One region of the Pseudomonas sp. LBUM1670 genome, then DNA from elsewhere that is predicted to be linked to it. Evidence: predicted binding sites of a transcription regulator. Region 1 holds the regulator's gene; the other holds the start of a gene.

The links. Region 1 encodes sigma-54, which starts transcription at its own class of promoters, with help from an activator protein. Its sites were predicted from a motif close to ANTGGCATNNANNTTGCTNT; they were not measured.
Region 2: a site for sigma-54 is predicted at 5,649-5,668, ahead of glnA (glutamate--ammonia ligase). Genes of this name have one in related genera too.

The regions. Positions count from the first base shown of each region.
Region 1 is NZ_CP166783.1:940,612-948,189, reverse strand. It holds gene ACA073_RS04250 (ATP-binding cassette domain-containing protein) at 1-167, opposite strand, end outside; gene ACA073_RS04245 (KpsF/GutQ family sugar-phosphate isomerase) at 443-1,417, shown strand; gene ACA073_RS04240 (KdsC family phosphatase) at 1,417-1,941, shown strand; gene lptC (LPS export ABC transporter periplasmic protein LptC) at 1,949-2,521, shown strand; gene lptA (lipopolysaccharide transport periplasmic protein LptA) at 2,508-3,056, shown strand; gene lptB (LPS export ABC transporter ATP-binding protein) at 3,056-3,781, shown strand; gene ACA073_RS04220 (RNA polymerase factor sigma-54) at 3,966-5,459, shown strand; gene hpf (ribosome hibernation-promoting factor, HPF/YfiA family) at 5,534-5,842, shown strand; gene ptsN (PTS IIA-like nitrogen regulatory protein PtsN) at 5,855-6,319, shown strand; gene rapZ (RNase adapter RapZ) at 6,322-7,179, shown strand; gene ACA073_RS04200 (HPr family phosphocarrier protein) at 7,195-7,467, shown strand.
Region 2 is NZ_CP166783.1:345,876-353,453, forward strand. It holds gene ntrC (nitrogen regulation protein NR(I)) at 1-1,410, opposite strand, end outside; gene glnL (nitrogen regulation protein NR(II)) at 1,407-2,492, opposite strand; gene ACA073_RS01710 (DUF4124 domain-containing protein) at 2,724-3,344, opposite strand; gene ACA073_RS01715 (DUF4124 domain-containing protein) at 3,341-3,850, opposite strand; gene glnA (glutamate--ammonia ligase) at 4,148-5,554, opposite strand; gene thiI (tRNA uracil 4-sulfurtransferase ThiI) at 5,883-7,337, shown strand; gene typA (translational GTPase TypA) at 7,477-7,578, shown strand, end outside.

The DNA.
Region 1 (7,578 bases):
GCGCCCATCAAACGCAACAGTGTGGTCTTGCCACACCCGGAAGGCCCCATGATACCGGTGACCTTGCCGCGCGGAATACGGATATCGACGTTATTGAAAATGCTGCGCGCACCGCGCTTGAAGGTCAGTCCCTTCAGCTCGACCGCGTAGGCGTTATCGGCACTCATCTAAACTCCTTGCGATGCAGCCTCTCACTCGGACGCGTTTCTCTCTGACGAAAGCACATACCTCCCGGGCAGGCCGAACTGGCGGCGAACTATACCATTGCAAAGGCCAAGCGCCCAAGGGCCAAGCCGGGCCATGTTCAGCAACTTGAGCGGCAAAAGGCTTAATTTAGAGGGATTCGGTAACAGGGAATTTCAAAGCGCGACGAACTTGCGTGAGGGTTTTGATCATTACCGCTATAATCGCCGCCTTTTCATCAGGCTATACGATTTCTGACATGAGCCAATCCAGCGACCTGATTCAATCAGCACAACGCACCATCCGCCTCGAACTGGAAGCCGTACAAGGCTTGCTGCCCCATATCGACGCAGATTTCGTACGCGCTTGCGAGATGATTCTGGCCAGCAAAGGCCGCGTGGTCGTGGTCGGCATGGGCAAATCGGGGCATATCGGCAACAAGATTGCCGCCACCCTGGCCAGCACCGGCACCACGGCTTTCTTCGTGCACCCGGCCGAAGCCAGCCACGGCGACATGGGCATGATTACCCGCGACGACATCATCCTGGCCTTGTCGAACTCCGGTTCCACCAATGAAATCGTCACCCTGCTGCCGTTGATCAAACGTCTGGGCATCAAATTGATCAGCGTGACCGGCAACCCCGACTCACCGCTGGCCAAGGCTGCCGAGGTCAATCTCAACGTGCATGTCGAACACGAAGCCTGCCCGCTGAACCTGGCACCGACATCGTCGACCACCGCCGCCCTGGTCATGGGCGATGCCTTGGCCGTTGCGTTGCTCGAAGCCCGCGGCTTTACCGCTGAAGACTTCGCTTTTTCCCACCCCGGTGGCGCGCTGGGCCGACGCCTGCTGTTGAAAGTGGAAAACGTCATGCACGCCGGGCAGGAGCTGCCGCAAGTCCAGCGCGGGACACTGCTCAAGGACGCGCTGATGGAGATGACCCGCAAGGGCCTGGGCATGACCGTTATTCTGGAAGCCGATGGCAAACTCGCCGGGATCTTCACCGACGGCGATTTGCGCCGCACCCTGGATCGCAGCATCGATATTCACAGCGCCACGATCGACCAGGTCATGACCGCCCACGGCAAGACCGCTCGCGCCGAAATGCTCGCCGCCGAGGCCCTTAAAATCATGGAAGACCATAAAATCAACGCGCTGGTCGTGGTCGACAGCGAAGACCGTCCGGTCGGCGCCTTGAACATGCACGATTTGCTGCGCGCAGGAGTAATGTAATGAGCACGGACCTGCTGCAACGCGGCAAACAGATCAAACTGGCGGTATTCGACGTCGACGGCGTCCTGACCGACGGGCGCCTGTACTTCCTTGAAGACGGCAGCGAATTCAAGACCTTCAGCACGCTCGACGGCCAAGGCATCAAGATGTTGATGGCGGCCGGCGTACAGACCGCTATCATCAGCGGCCGCAAGACCCCGGTGGTCGAACGACGGGCGAAGAACCTCGGCATTCCCCACCTGTATCAGGGTCGCGAAGATAAACTGGTGGTGCTGGACGAACTGCTCGCCCAACTCAACCTAAGCTACGAACAAGTCGCCTACCTCGGTGACGACCTGCCAGACCTGCCGGTGATCCGCCGCGTCGGCCTGGGCATGGCAGTGGCCAATGCCGCCAGCTTCGTGCGTGAACACGCCCATGGCATCACCCAGGCCCGTGGTGGCGAGGGTGCCGCCCGCGAATTCTGCGAATTGATCCTGCGCGCCCAGGGCCGCCTCGATGCGGCCAACGCTGCGTACCTGTGAGCCAACTATGCTGAGCAAGAAATTTCGCAACATCCTGATGTTCGGCTGCATTACAGCGATTTTTGCTGCGGTCGGCTACTGGAACATCAGCCCGGAACGCTTCCTCGACCAGCCGGTGGCAAAGGTCGATGAAAACGCGATCGACTATTACGCACTCAACGCCCACAGCGTTCAGTACCTGCCGGACGGCAAGCTGCAGTACGAAATGACGTCCGACAAGGTCGAACACCTGAAAGCGACCGAAGTGACGCTGCTGACCAATCCGGACCTGAATCTGTTCCGCGGCACCGAGTTTCCCTGGCACGTTCAGAGCGAACACGGCGAAGTCAACCCGGACGGCACCCAGGTCGAACTGATCGACTCGGTGCGCATCACCCGTTTCGACGAGAAAAACCGCAAGACCCTGATTACCACCACCCGCATGACCGTGTTCCCGCAACAGCAATATGCGCAGACCGAGCAACCCGTTAGAATCGACGGCGCTGGCGGTGTATCGACTGGCAAGGGAATGAAAGCGTATTTGAAAGAAAGCAGGATACACCTGCTATCGAACGTAAGAGGACAGTATGAGGCTCGTTAAAACTCTCCCTATTTTGCTCGGTCTGGGCGCAGCACTGGGAAGCGTGAGCGCCTGGGCTCTGCCGGACGATCAACAGCAGCCTATCCGCATCCAGGCCGACGACGCCCAACTGGACGACAAGAATGGCATTGCCACTTATAAAGGTGACGTGATCATCACCCAGGGTTCGATGAAGGTCACCGGCAATACTGTGACCATGACCCGCACTCAAACCGGCGATATCGACGTGGTGACTTCGGTGGGCAATCTCGCCTATTTCGAACAACTGCAAACGGCGGGCGACACCAAGCCGGTTCAGGGCTGGGGCGTCACCATCCAGTACCACGCGTCGCAAGACCGCGTCGTGCTGATCGATCGCGCCAAAGTTGTCGATAAGGACGGTAACGTCACCCAAGGCGAGAAGATCGTCTACGACACCAACAAAAAGCTCGCCAGCGCCGGTCGCGCAACGGGCTCCAAGGTTACCGAGTCGCGTCCGCGCATCGACATGGTGATCCAGCCGAAAAAGAAAACCGACGAGCAAAAGGCCCAGTAATGGCAACTCTGAAAGCTCAGCATCTGGCCAAGAGCTACAAGAGCCGTCAGGTCGTGCGCGACGTCAGCTTGTCCATCGACAGCGGTCAGATCGTCGGCCTGCTTGGTCCTAACGGCGCCGGCAAGACCACCTGCTTCTACATGATCGTCGGCCTGGTCCAGGCCGATCAGGGCCGCGTCCTGATCGATGATCTGGACGTCAGCCACCAGCCGATGCACGGTCGTGCGAAGGCCGGTATCGGCTATCTTCCGCAAGAAGCGTCGATCTTTCGCAAACTCTCGGTCGCCGACAACATCATGGCGATCCTCGAGACCCGCAAGGAACTCGACAAGGCCGATCGTCGCAAAGAGCTGGAAAGCCTGCTGCAGGAATTCCACATCAGCCACATCCGCGACAACCTCGGCATGAGCCTGTCCGGCGGTGAACGCCGCCGCGTGGAAATCGCCCGGGCACTGGCGACCAACCCGAAATTTATCCTCCTCGACGAACCTTTCGCCGGCGTGGACCCGATTTCGGTGGGCGACATCAAGCAGATCATCTACCACCTCAAAGCCAAGGGCATTGGCGTGCTGATCACTGACCACAACGTCCGTGAAACCCTGGATATCTGCGAAACCGCCTACATCGTCAACGATGGTCAACTGATCGCCGAAGGTGACTCGGCCACCATCCTGGCCAACGACCTCGTGAAAGAAGTCTATCTGGGCCATGAGTTCCGCCTGTAAGCGCTGAGGTGTCTGGCAAGTCGCCCGAGTGCTAGTCTCGATAAAAAATCAACAGTTTTTTATTGTTACGGCGCTCTAGGCAAACGTTGTGGTTTCAGGCATATAATTTGCTTATGTTTGGCGCTCCGGCGCCCTGTAGTGGATGGCGCACGTGCGCCGGCGAATAAGGTGTTAAGCCCCTGCCATGAAACCATCGCTAGTCTTGAGAATGGGCCAGCAGCTGACGATGACACCGCAGCTGCAACAGGCCATCCGCCTGCTCCAATTGTCGACCCTGGACCTGCAACAGGAAATCCAGGAAGCCCTGGAGTCCAATCCGATGCTCGAACGCCAGGAAGAAGGCGACGACTTCGATAACGCCGACCCCTTGGCCGACAAAGCCGAACAGCAACCCAATGCCGATGTGTCTGAACCCTCCTACCAGGAAACCGCCCCGACGGTGGACAACCTCGATGAGGGCGACTGGAACGAGCGCATTCCCAACGAACTGCCCGTCGACACCGCATGGGAAGACGTCTACCAGACCAGCGCCAGCAGCTTGCCGAGCAACGATGACGACGAGTGGGATTTCACCACCCGCACATCGGCCGGCGAAAGCCTGCAAAGCCATCTGTTGTGGCAACTGAACCTGGCGCCGATGTCCGACACCGATCGCCTGATCGCCGTGACCCTGATCGACTGCATCAACAATCAGGGCTACCTGGACGAAACCCTTGAGGAAATCCTCGAAGCCTTCGATCCGGAACTCGACATCGAACTGGACGAGATCGAAGCCGTCCTCCATCGCATCCAGCAATTCGAACCGGCCGGCATCGGCGCCCGCAACCTGGGTGAATGCCTGCTGCTGCAATTGCGTCAGCTCCCTGCCAAGACACCTTGGCTGGCCGAGGCCAAACGCCTGGTCACCGATTACATCGACTTGCTCGGCAGCCGCGACTACAGCCAGCTGATGCGCCGGATGAAGCTCAAGGAAGATGAACTGCGCCAGGTCATTGAACTGGTACAAACCCTCAACCCACGTCCGGGCTCGCAGATCGAGTCCAGTGAAGCCGAATACGTCGTTCCCGACGTGATCGTGCGCAAGGATAACGAGCGCTGGCTGGTAGAGCTGAATCAGGAATCGGTACCGCGGCTGCGGGTCAACGCCCAATATGCCGGTTTCGTGCGCCGCGCCGACACCAGCGCCGACAACACCTTCATGCGCAATCAGTTGCAAGAAGCCCGCTGGTTCATCAAGAGCCTGCAAAGCCGTAACGAAACCCTGATGAAAGTTGCCACCCAGATCGTCGAGCATCAGCGCGGTTTTCTGGAGTACGGCGACGAAGCCATGAAACCCCTGGTCCTGCATGACATCGCCGAAGCGGTGGGCATGCACGAATCAACGATTTCCCGGGTAACCACGCAAAAATTCATGCATACCCCTCGCGGCATATATGAGTTGAAATACTTTTTCTCCAGCCACGTCAGCACCTCCGAAGGCGGCGAATGCTCGTCTACGGCGATCCGCGCGATCATCAAAAAACTGGTTGCCGCGGAAAATCAGAAAAAGCCGTTGAGTGACAGCAAGATCGCTGGTTTACTGGAGGCACAAGGCATTCAGGTGGCTCGCCGCACCGTCGCCAAGTACCGCGAATCCCTCGGGATCGCGCCTTCGAGCGAACGCAAACGGTTGATGTAGAGCCACGCCACAGCGTTCCAGTGGTAGATCATCTGATCTACCGCTTTATGCACTGGCAACGAAGGAGAAGCTGTATGCAAGTCAACATCAGTGGACACCAACTGGAAGTGACCGAACCTCTTCGCACCTACATCGGCGAAAAACTCGAACGATTGGAGAGGCATTTCGACAAGATCACCAACGTGCAGGTCACGATGACGGTCGAAAAGCTGAAGCAGAAAATCGAAGCCACGCTGCATATTCCCGGCAATGAAGTGGTCGCAAACGCGGAACATACCGATATGTACGCGGCGATCGACGCGCTGACCGACAAGCTGGATAAACAACTCAAAAAGCATAAGGAAAAGACCCAAAGCCTCCTCCAGGGCGCGACCGGTCGTTAACACTCCCAACCCATGATCCGACTTGAAAGCATCCTGACCCCCGGCCGTTCCCTCGTGAACGTGCCGGGCGGCAGCAAAAAGAAAGCCCTCGAGCAAATTGCCAATCTGATCGCCCGCGAAGTGCCGGCTCTGGAGATGCAAGATGTCTTCGAGGCTTTGATTGCCCGTGAAAAACTCGGCTCGACCGGTTTTGGTAACGGCATCGCTATCCCCCACTGCCGGCTGAAAGGTTGCACCTCGCCCATCAGTGCCTTGATGCACCTGGATGCCCCCATCGATTTTGACGCCATCGACGGTGCCCCGGTTGACCTGCTCTTCGTTCTGCTGGTCCCGGAAGCCGCTACCGATGCGCACCTTGAATTACTCCGCCAGATCGCCAGCATGCTTGATCGCAAGGAAGTCCGTGATCGCCTGCGTAGCGCCCCGAGCAATGAAGCCTTGTATCAGGTTGTCCTGGACGAGCAAAACGGGCATTAATCATGCGCTTGATCATCGTCAGTGGCCGTTCCGGCTCAGGTAAAAGTACCGCGCTCGATGTTCTCGAGGACAACGGCTATTACTGCATCGACAACCTGCCCGCCGGGTTGCTGCCGGAACTGGCCGAACGTGCGTTGATTCACACTGAGCTGGCGCAGCCGCTGGTTGCCGTCTCCATCGACGCGCGCAACTTGCCGAGTCACCTGACCCGTTTTCCGGAACTGCTTGCAGAAGTGCGCAGCCGGCATATCCAGTGCGATGTCCTGTACCTGGATGCCGATGAAGAAACCTTGCTCAAGCGTTTTTCGGAAACCCGCCGTCGTCATCCGCTGAGCAGCGCCAATCGCTCGCTGGCCGAGGCGATCAACGACGAAACCAACCTGCTCGGGCCGATTGCCGACCTCGCCGATCTCAAGGTCAACACCACCAATCTGAACCTGTATCAGTTGCGCGATACCATCAAGCTGCGTCTGCTGAACCAGCCGGAACCGGGCACCGCGTTTCTGGTGGAGTCTTTCGGATTCAAGCGGGGCATGCCGGTGGACGCCGATCTGGTGTTCGACGTGCGTTGCCTGCCGAACCCCTATTGGAAGCCGGAGCTACGCGATCAGTCCGGGCTTGATCAACCGGTTGCCGAGTACCTGGCGGCCCAGCCGGACGTCGAAGAGATGTTCCAGGACATTTCCACGTACCTGCTCAAATGGCTGCCCCGCTTTGCCGCCAGCAACCGTGCTTATGTCACCATTGCCATTGGCTGCACCGGCGGGCATCACCGCTCCGTCTACCTGACCGAACGTCTGGGCCAGATCCTGCAAAAATCACTGAAGAACGTCCAGGTCCGCCACCGCGACCTCAGCTAAAGGATTCACATCGCGATGCCTGCTCTGGAAATCGAAATCATCAACAAGCTGGGCCTGCATGCCCGCGCTTCCGCAAAATTCGTCGGTGTGGCCGGTCAGTTCCCCTGCCAGATCAGAGCCGGGCGCACGCCTCAGTCCATGGTCGACGGTAAAAGCATCATGGCCATGATGATGCTCGCGGCCGGCAAGGGCACCAAGATCCATCTGAGTACGGAAGGCGAGCAGGAACAGGAAGCGATGGACGCGCTGGTGGCGTTGATCAACAACTTCTTCGACGAAGGCGAATAAAGGCTGCGATCTTTTTTCAGGCCAACGCCGTATCCATCACCATCATCAAACAAAACCCGATCATGGTAATGAGTACCAACCCCCCCCATAAAGTGCACACCCACCTCCTGT
Region 2 (7,578 bases), 590 kb from region 1:
CCCACCATCCACCTTCATCCCCAATTCCTTGATCTTGCGCGTCAGGGTATTACGCCCCCAACCCAGCAAAACCGCGGCATCGCGGCGGCGGCCGGCGGTGTGTTTGAGGGCGGTTTCGATCATGATCCGCTCAAACGCCGGCACCGCGCTGTCGAGCAGGCTCGACTGACCGCGAGCCAACGCCTGATCCGCCCACTGGCGCAGCGCTTGCTCCCAATTGGTCACCGGCGCCGAATCCTGCGGCAAACTCAATAGCTCTGGCGGCAGGTCGCTGATGTGCACTTCGCGACCCGAAGCCATCACCGTGATCCAGCGGCAGGTGTTCTCCAGCTGACGCACGTTGCCGCCCCACGGCAGGTTCTTCAGGTATTCCTCGGTTTCGCTTTTCAGCAGCTTCGGCTCCACCGCCAATTCTTGCGCGGCGCGGCTGAGGAAGTGCTTGGCGAGGGTCGGGATGTCTTCACGACGGTCCGACAGCCGCGGTATATGGATGCGGATGACGTTGAGGCGGTGGAACAAGTCCTCACGGAATTTCCCGGCGTGCACCAGGGTTTCCAGATTCTGGTGGGTCGCGGCGATGATTCGCACATCAACCTTCACCGGCACATGACCGCCGACGCGGTAGAACTCGCCGTCAGCCAGCACGCGCAGCAAACGGGTTTGCGTGTCCGCCGGCATGTCGCCGATTTCATCAAGGAACAGCGTACCGCCGTCAGCCTGCTCGAAACGTCCGCGTCGCAGATTGGCTGCGCCGGTGAACGCACCTTTTTCATGGCCGAACAGTTCGGACTCCATCAGGTCCTTCGGAATCGCCGCCATGTTCAGCGCAATGAACGGCGAAGTCGCCCGTGGGCTGTGACGGTGCAGGGCGTGAGCCACAAGCTCTTTGCCGGTCCCGGATTCGCCGTTGATCAACACGGTGATGTTGGAGTGGCTCAAGCGCCCAATGGCGCGAAACACTTCCTGCATCGCCGGCGCTTCACCGATGATTTCCGGGGTGCGGGTCAGGGTTGGAGCGACTTCCAGACCTTGCTGTTCCTGAGCGTGCTGGTTCGCGCGCTTGACCAGCGACACCGCTTCGTCAACGTCGAACGGCTTTGGCAGGTATTCAAACGCGCCGCCCTGATAGGACGCGACAGCGCTGTCCAGATCGGAGTGCGCAGTCATGATGATCACTGGCAGCCGTGGGTGTTGCTCGCGAATCCGCGCCAGAAGGTCCAGACCGCTGGCGCCCGGCATGCGGATGTCGGAGATGATCACGTCCGGCTGCTGGCGCGCCAGGCGGCTCATCACGCCATCGGCGCTGTCGAAGCTTTGCGTGGTCATGCCTTCTTGCTGCAAGGCTTTTTCCAGGACCCAACGGATAGAACGGTCGTCATCGACGATCCACACGGTTTCACTACGGCTCATGTCGATGTGGCTCCTTGTTCCAGTGGCAGAAAGATCGAGAAAGTGGTGTGGCCTGGATGGCTGTCACATTCGATCAGGCCCTGGTGCTGGCTGATAATGTTCTGGGTAATGGCCAGGCCGAGTCCGGTACCGTCCGGACGACCGCTGACCATGGGAAAGAAGATGGTTTCCTGAAGATCCGCAGGAATGCCGGGACCGTTGTCGATGATGTCGATCTTGGTCACCAGGCGATGGCGCACGTGGCCGATGGTGAATTGGCGCATGGCGCGGGTGCGCAGGCTGATACGGCCCAGGCGCAGTTCGTTCTGGCTGCTGATGGCCTGCATCGCGTTGCGCACGATGTTCAGGACCGCTTGAATCATTTGTTCGCGGTCGATCAACACGTCGGGAATGCTCGGGTCGTAATCGCGCACCAACGTAATGCAGCCTTGGCTTTCGGCTTCCACCAGATGAGCGACGCGCTCCAGCACTTCGTGGACGTTGCACATGGCCAGCGACGGCAGTTTGTTGGAGCCGAGCATGCGGTCCACCAGGTTTCGCAGGCGGTCGGCTTCTTCAATGATGACGTTGGTGTAATCGCGCAGGCTCTCTTCCGGCAGTTCGCGGGCGAGCAACTGGGCCGCGCCGCGAATCCCGCCCAGCGGATTCTTGATCTCGTGAGCGAGGCCGCGCACCAGCATCTTGCTGGTTTCCTGCTTCGACAGCTGTGCCTCTTCCTTGGTGATCCGCAGCAAGCGGTCACGCGGGTGGACTTCCAGCAGCAGCAGGGTGGCGCCGTTGGCCAGGATCGGTGTTACCGCGTAGTCGACGGTCAGCGTCTGGCCGGTCAGGGCGGTGAGCATCGCTTCGCGCTTGGTGAACGGATGCGCCTGCTCGACCGCCTGACGCAGGGAATTCAGCGCTTCGGAGGATTCGGTGAACAACTCGCTGATGAACTGCCCATGGCTGCGCTGGCCACTGATGGCCAGCAGCATCTCTGCCGCCGGGTTCATGTACTCGAGGCGCAGTTCGGCATCGAGCAGGATGGTGGCGGTGGTCAGGTTGTCGAGCAGCAATCGATGCAGTGCGTCGCTAATGGTCATCGGGACCTCTTTTGGAGCAGGGCGCGCGCATGAATAAAGCGCTGATGCGGGGGAAAATGCAAAAACCAAACCAAGGCTCCGAAAAGAAGCGTTAAAGGCCTGAAACGGGCGTTTGACGCTCGGTTGCGTGGCGTTCTGCCAGCTTTTACGGGTACTTTCGAACCAAAATGGGGTGGTATGTGGGGGCGGTGCAACCTATCGCACCAATATAGTGCGCAAAGCTGGGCGAGGTTAGAAGAAGCGCAGGAAGAGGTTTTTTTCTTCTTCAGGTTTGTCTTTGAGCGGGCATTCCGGCCGCTGGCCGTAGTCGGCGAGGGTGCAGGGTTTCACCTGGCGTTTCTGCGCGAGGGAGATGCGCAGCATGTGGAAGGGTTGATTGGCCGTGCGTTCAACGGTGCGACCTTGCTCATCGAGAATTTCGACGGACAAATTGTGGCTGCCGCGGTCAATGTTGCTCAAAGCGAACACCGGGCTCGGACCGGGTTCAGCGGTGGGCTGCCCGTCCAGCAACAAACGGTAGCGATGACCTCGCTGAAGGCCGGGTTCGCTGGTGATACTGACGATCAGCTCGCCGGCGCTGCTGCGGACCGTGGCGTCGGGCTCGGGCACCAGCACTCTGAGCATGTCGTAGCGGAACAGGGGTTTGGTTTCGGTTTTTTTCTCGGCGATCACCGGCGCTGCGCCGGTCGGGTTGGCGGACATGCGGTTACTCGTCGCCAGCGGCACGCGCTTGGCGTTGCCGGAACCGGGCTGGTCGGTGAAGACCCGATTGCCTTGGGCGTCGATGTAGGTGAAGACTTCGGCCGACACCGGCAGCACGAACAGGCAGGCGATCAGCAGCCACAACCTCACTGCTTGTGCACCCGCTGGAGGGTGAAGGTCACGGACGGGCTCTGCTGGACGATGTCTTGCCCATCGATCACCTGGACCGCGAGGCTGTGGGTGCCGCGATCAATGTTCACCAGTTGCAGGATCGGCACGTTGCTCGGCTGGCCGTAAGGCTGATCGTCCAGCAACAACCTGAATAAATGTGGACCTCGCAGCCGGGGTTTGATCAGCACGTTCACGGTGAAGGTGCCGTTGTTGGCCCGCAGCGCCTCGGTGGTGGGCAAGTTGGTCAGCTCCAGCACCTCGTAGGCGCTGCGCGACTGTTCGCGACGGGTGGCTTCGGCAGGTGGGGCAGGAGGTGCCTGGCGCTCGACGCTATTGAGCGGCGCTAACTCGACCGGCTGCGCCTTCACGCCGTCGGGCGGCTGATTGCTGTAGGCGGTGTTGCCGGCGGCGTCGGTGTACTTATAGATCTGCGCTGCGGCGGGCAGGGCGATCAGCAGCAACAGCAATGGAAAACCACGACCCATAAAATCGACCAGAAACGAAAGCGTTGGAATGCAGCATAGGTCAGTGGCGGCGGTTGGCCCAGGTTGTAAACATTTGGGAATGATTTCCCGATTTCTCCCAAACACCACAAAACCCCTGTGGGAGCGGGCTTGCTCGCGAAGGCGGTGTGTCAGTCAACATTATTGCTGAATGACACATCGCCTTCGCGAGCAAGCCCGCTCCCACAGGTCCATCGCCAGCCGCTGAATCCCGGGCACAAAAAAGGCCTCCCGAAGGAGGCCTCTTTTTGTCACGCCGCTTGCGCAGGCGCTACCGGATCAGCAGCTGTAGTACAGCTCGTATTCCAGTGGGTGTACGAAGGTGCGAACCTTGATTTCTTCTTCGCTTTTCAGAGCGATGTAAGCGTCGATGAAGTCATCGGAGAACACGCCGCCTTTGGTCAGGAACGCGCGACCTTTGTCCAGCTCTTCCAGGGCTTCTTTCAGGCTGCCGCAAACTTGTGGGATCTCTTTCGCCTCTTCAGGCGGCAAGTCGTACAGGTTTTTGTCAGCAGCGTCGCCTGGGTGGATCTTGTTCTGGATGCCGTCCAGGCCAGCCATCAACAGTGCAGCGAAGCCCAGGTACGGGTTGGCTGCCGGATCCGGGAAGCGGGCTTCGATACGGCGAGCGCGAGGGCTGGACACGTAAGGAATACGGATCGAAGCGGAACGGTTGCGAGCCGAGTAGGCCAGCATTACTGGAGCTTCGAAGCCCGGGACCAGACGCTTGTAGGAGTTGGTCGACGGGTTGGTGAAGCCGTTCAGGGCCTTGCCGTGCTTGATGATGCCGCCGATGAAGTACAGAGCGGTGTCGGACAGGCCGGCATAGCCTTCGCCAGCGAAGGTGTTCTTGCCGTCTTTGGCGATGGACAGGTGAACGTGCATACCCGAACCGTTGTCGCCGTACAGAGGCTTAGGCATGAAGGTCGCGGTGCGGCCGTATGCGTCGGCAACGTTGTGTACGCAGTACTTCAGGGTCTGAACTTCGTCAGCCTTGGCCACCAGGGTGTTGAACTTGACGCCGATTTCGTTCTGGCCAGCAGTTGCCACTTCGTGGTGGTGAACTTCGATGGTCAGGCCCATTTCTTCCATGGCGTTGCACATGGAGGTACGGATTTCGTGGTCGTGGTCGAACGGTGGAACCGGGAAGTAGCCGCCTTTGACGCCCGGACGGTGGCCTTTGTTGCCGCCTTCCACGTCCTGGTCGGACATCCACGAACCTTGTTCGGAGTAGATCTTGAACATGGAGCCGGAGATGTCGGACTTGAACTTCACTTCGTCGAAGATGAAGAATTCTGGCTCCGGGCCAACAAATACGGTGTCACCGATACCGGTCGACTTCAGGTATTCCTCGGCACGCTTGGCGATTGCACGTGGATCGCGATCGTAGCCTTGCATGGTCGAAGGTTCGATCACGTCGCAAACCAGGATCAGGGTTGGCTCTTCAGTGAACGGGTCGAGGACGGCAGTGCTGTCGTCCGGCATCAGGATCATGTCGGAGGCTTCGATGCCTTTCCAGCCAGCGATGGAGGAACCGTCGAACATTTTGCCTTCTTCGAAGAAAGCTTCATCCAGCGCGTCGCGAGCCGGCATGGTCACGTGGTGCTGAGTGCCTTTAGTGTCCGTGAAGCGCAGATCAATCCACTTGACGTCATGATCTTTGATGAGTTGAACCGACTTCGACATAGTGTCCTCCGGGTGGATTAGGGCTGGTAGTGGATGCCCTTAAATGTTTGTGATGCCGGCGCGAATACTCTGCCAAGGCAACCTGCCTCACAAGGGAGCAAATTGCATGCCAGTGCCCCACCATGGGTTTATTGCCCCAAAAGCACGCTTATAAAGGCACGAAGCGCCTTTAGGTGAAAAATCTCGCCCCACAATGTAGCGTTAAAATCCGCAAATGACCCGTTTTGGTGCGCCGAAAACCTTCTACACATTAACTGGTCAAACCTTGAGCAATTTCCGCTATAATCCGCGCCCCCCTTTTTCGGCTGGCCCAGCGCGCGCTGTTTTCATGAAACTAATCGTAAAAGTCTTCCCCGAGATCACCATCAAGAGCCGCCCGGTACGGATGCGTTTCATCCGCCAGTTGGCCAAAAACATCCGCACCGTGCTCCGCGACCTGGACCCGGCCGTGGTGGTGAACGGTGTGTGGGACAATCTCGAGCTTGAAACCCGCGTCAGCGAGCCCAGAGTACTGAAGGAGATGACCGAGCGCCTGAGCTGCATGCCGGGCATCGCGCATTTCCTGCAGGTCGACGAGTACCCGTTGGGCGACTTCGATGACATCGTTGCCAAGTGCAAGCTGCACTTCGGCGATTCGTTGACCGGGAAGATTTTTTCGGTGCGCTGCAAACGCGCCGGCAAGCATGAATTCAGTTCGATGGATGTCGAGAAATACGTCGGCAGCCAACTGCGTCGTCAGTGCGGCGCTGCCGGAATCTCGCTGAAAGAGCCGGAAATCGAAGTCCGCATCGAAATTCGCGACAAACGGTTGTTCGTGATCCACAACCAGCACAACAGCATCGGTGGTTATCCGCTGGGTGCCCTGGAACAGACGCTTGTGCTGATGTCCGGCGGCTTCGATTCCACGGTTGCTGCCTACCAGATCATGCGCCGCGGCCTGATGAGCCATTTCTGCTTCTTCAATCTGGGCGGGCGGGCCCATGAACTGGGCGTCATGGAGGTTGCGCACTTCATCTGGAAGAAGTACGGCAGCTCCCAACGCGTGTTATTTGTCAGTGTGCCGTTCGAGGAAGTACTGGGAGAAATTCTCGGGAAAGTCGATAACAGTCATATGGGTGTAGTTTTGAAGCGTATGATGTTGCGCGCTGCTTCCCGTATTGCCGATCGGCTGGACATCGAAGCGCTGGTCACCGGTGAAGCGATTTCCCAGGTGTCGAGCCAGACGTTGCCGAACCTGTCCGTGATCGACTGCGTGACCGACAAGCTGGTCTTGCGTCCGCTGATCGCCAGTCACAAGCAGGACATCATCGACCTGGCCAACGAAATCGGCACTGCCGACTTCGCCAAGCACATGCCGGAGTATTGCGGGGTCATCTCGGTGAACCCCAAGACCCATGCCAAGCGTCCACGCGTTGAGCATGAAGAGAAAGAATTCGACATGGCGGTCCTTGAGCGTGCGCTCGAGAACGCCAAACTGGTGCCGATCGATCGCGTGATCGACGAATTGGGCCAGGACCTGCAGATCGAAGAAGTCAGCGAAGCACTGGCGGGCCAGATCATCATCGACATCCGTCACCCGGATGTCGCTGAAGACGAGCCGCTGGAACTCGGTGGCATTGAGGTACAGACGATGCCGTTTTATGCATTGAACGCTCGTTTCAAGGAACTGGACCCTACTCGCCAGTACCTGCTGTATTGCGACAAAGGCGTGATGAGTCGCCTGCATGCCCACCATTTGCTCAGTGAGGGGCATGCCAATGTGCGCGTTTATCGACCGAGCTAAGAGCCCGGGGCTGTTTGCCTGTGGCCTGCGTCATCGGCCCCCCGACTCTGCCGTCAAGCTGTAACGGCAAGGCCTGACTCTACTGTTAATCGCTGCCAAGACTTGTCAGCACACCGAATCCTCTGATCGAGATACACAAGTGATCGAAAATCTACGCAACATCGCCATCATTGCTCACGTTGACCATGGTAAAACCACCCTGGTAGACAAACTCTTGCGTCAATCCGGCACTCTGGAGCGC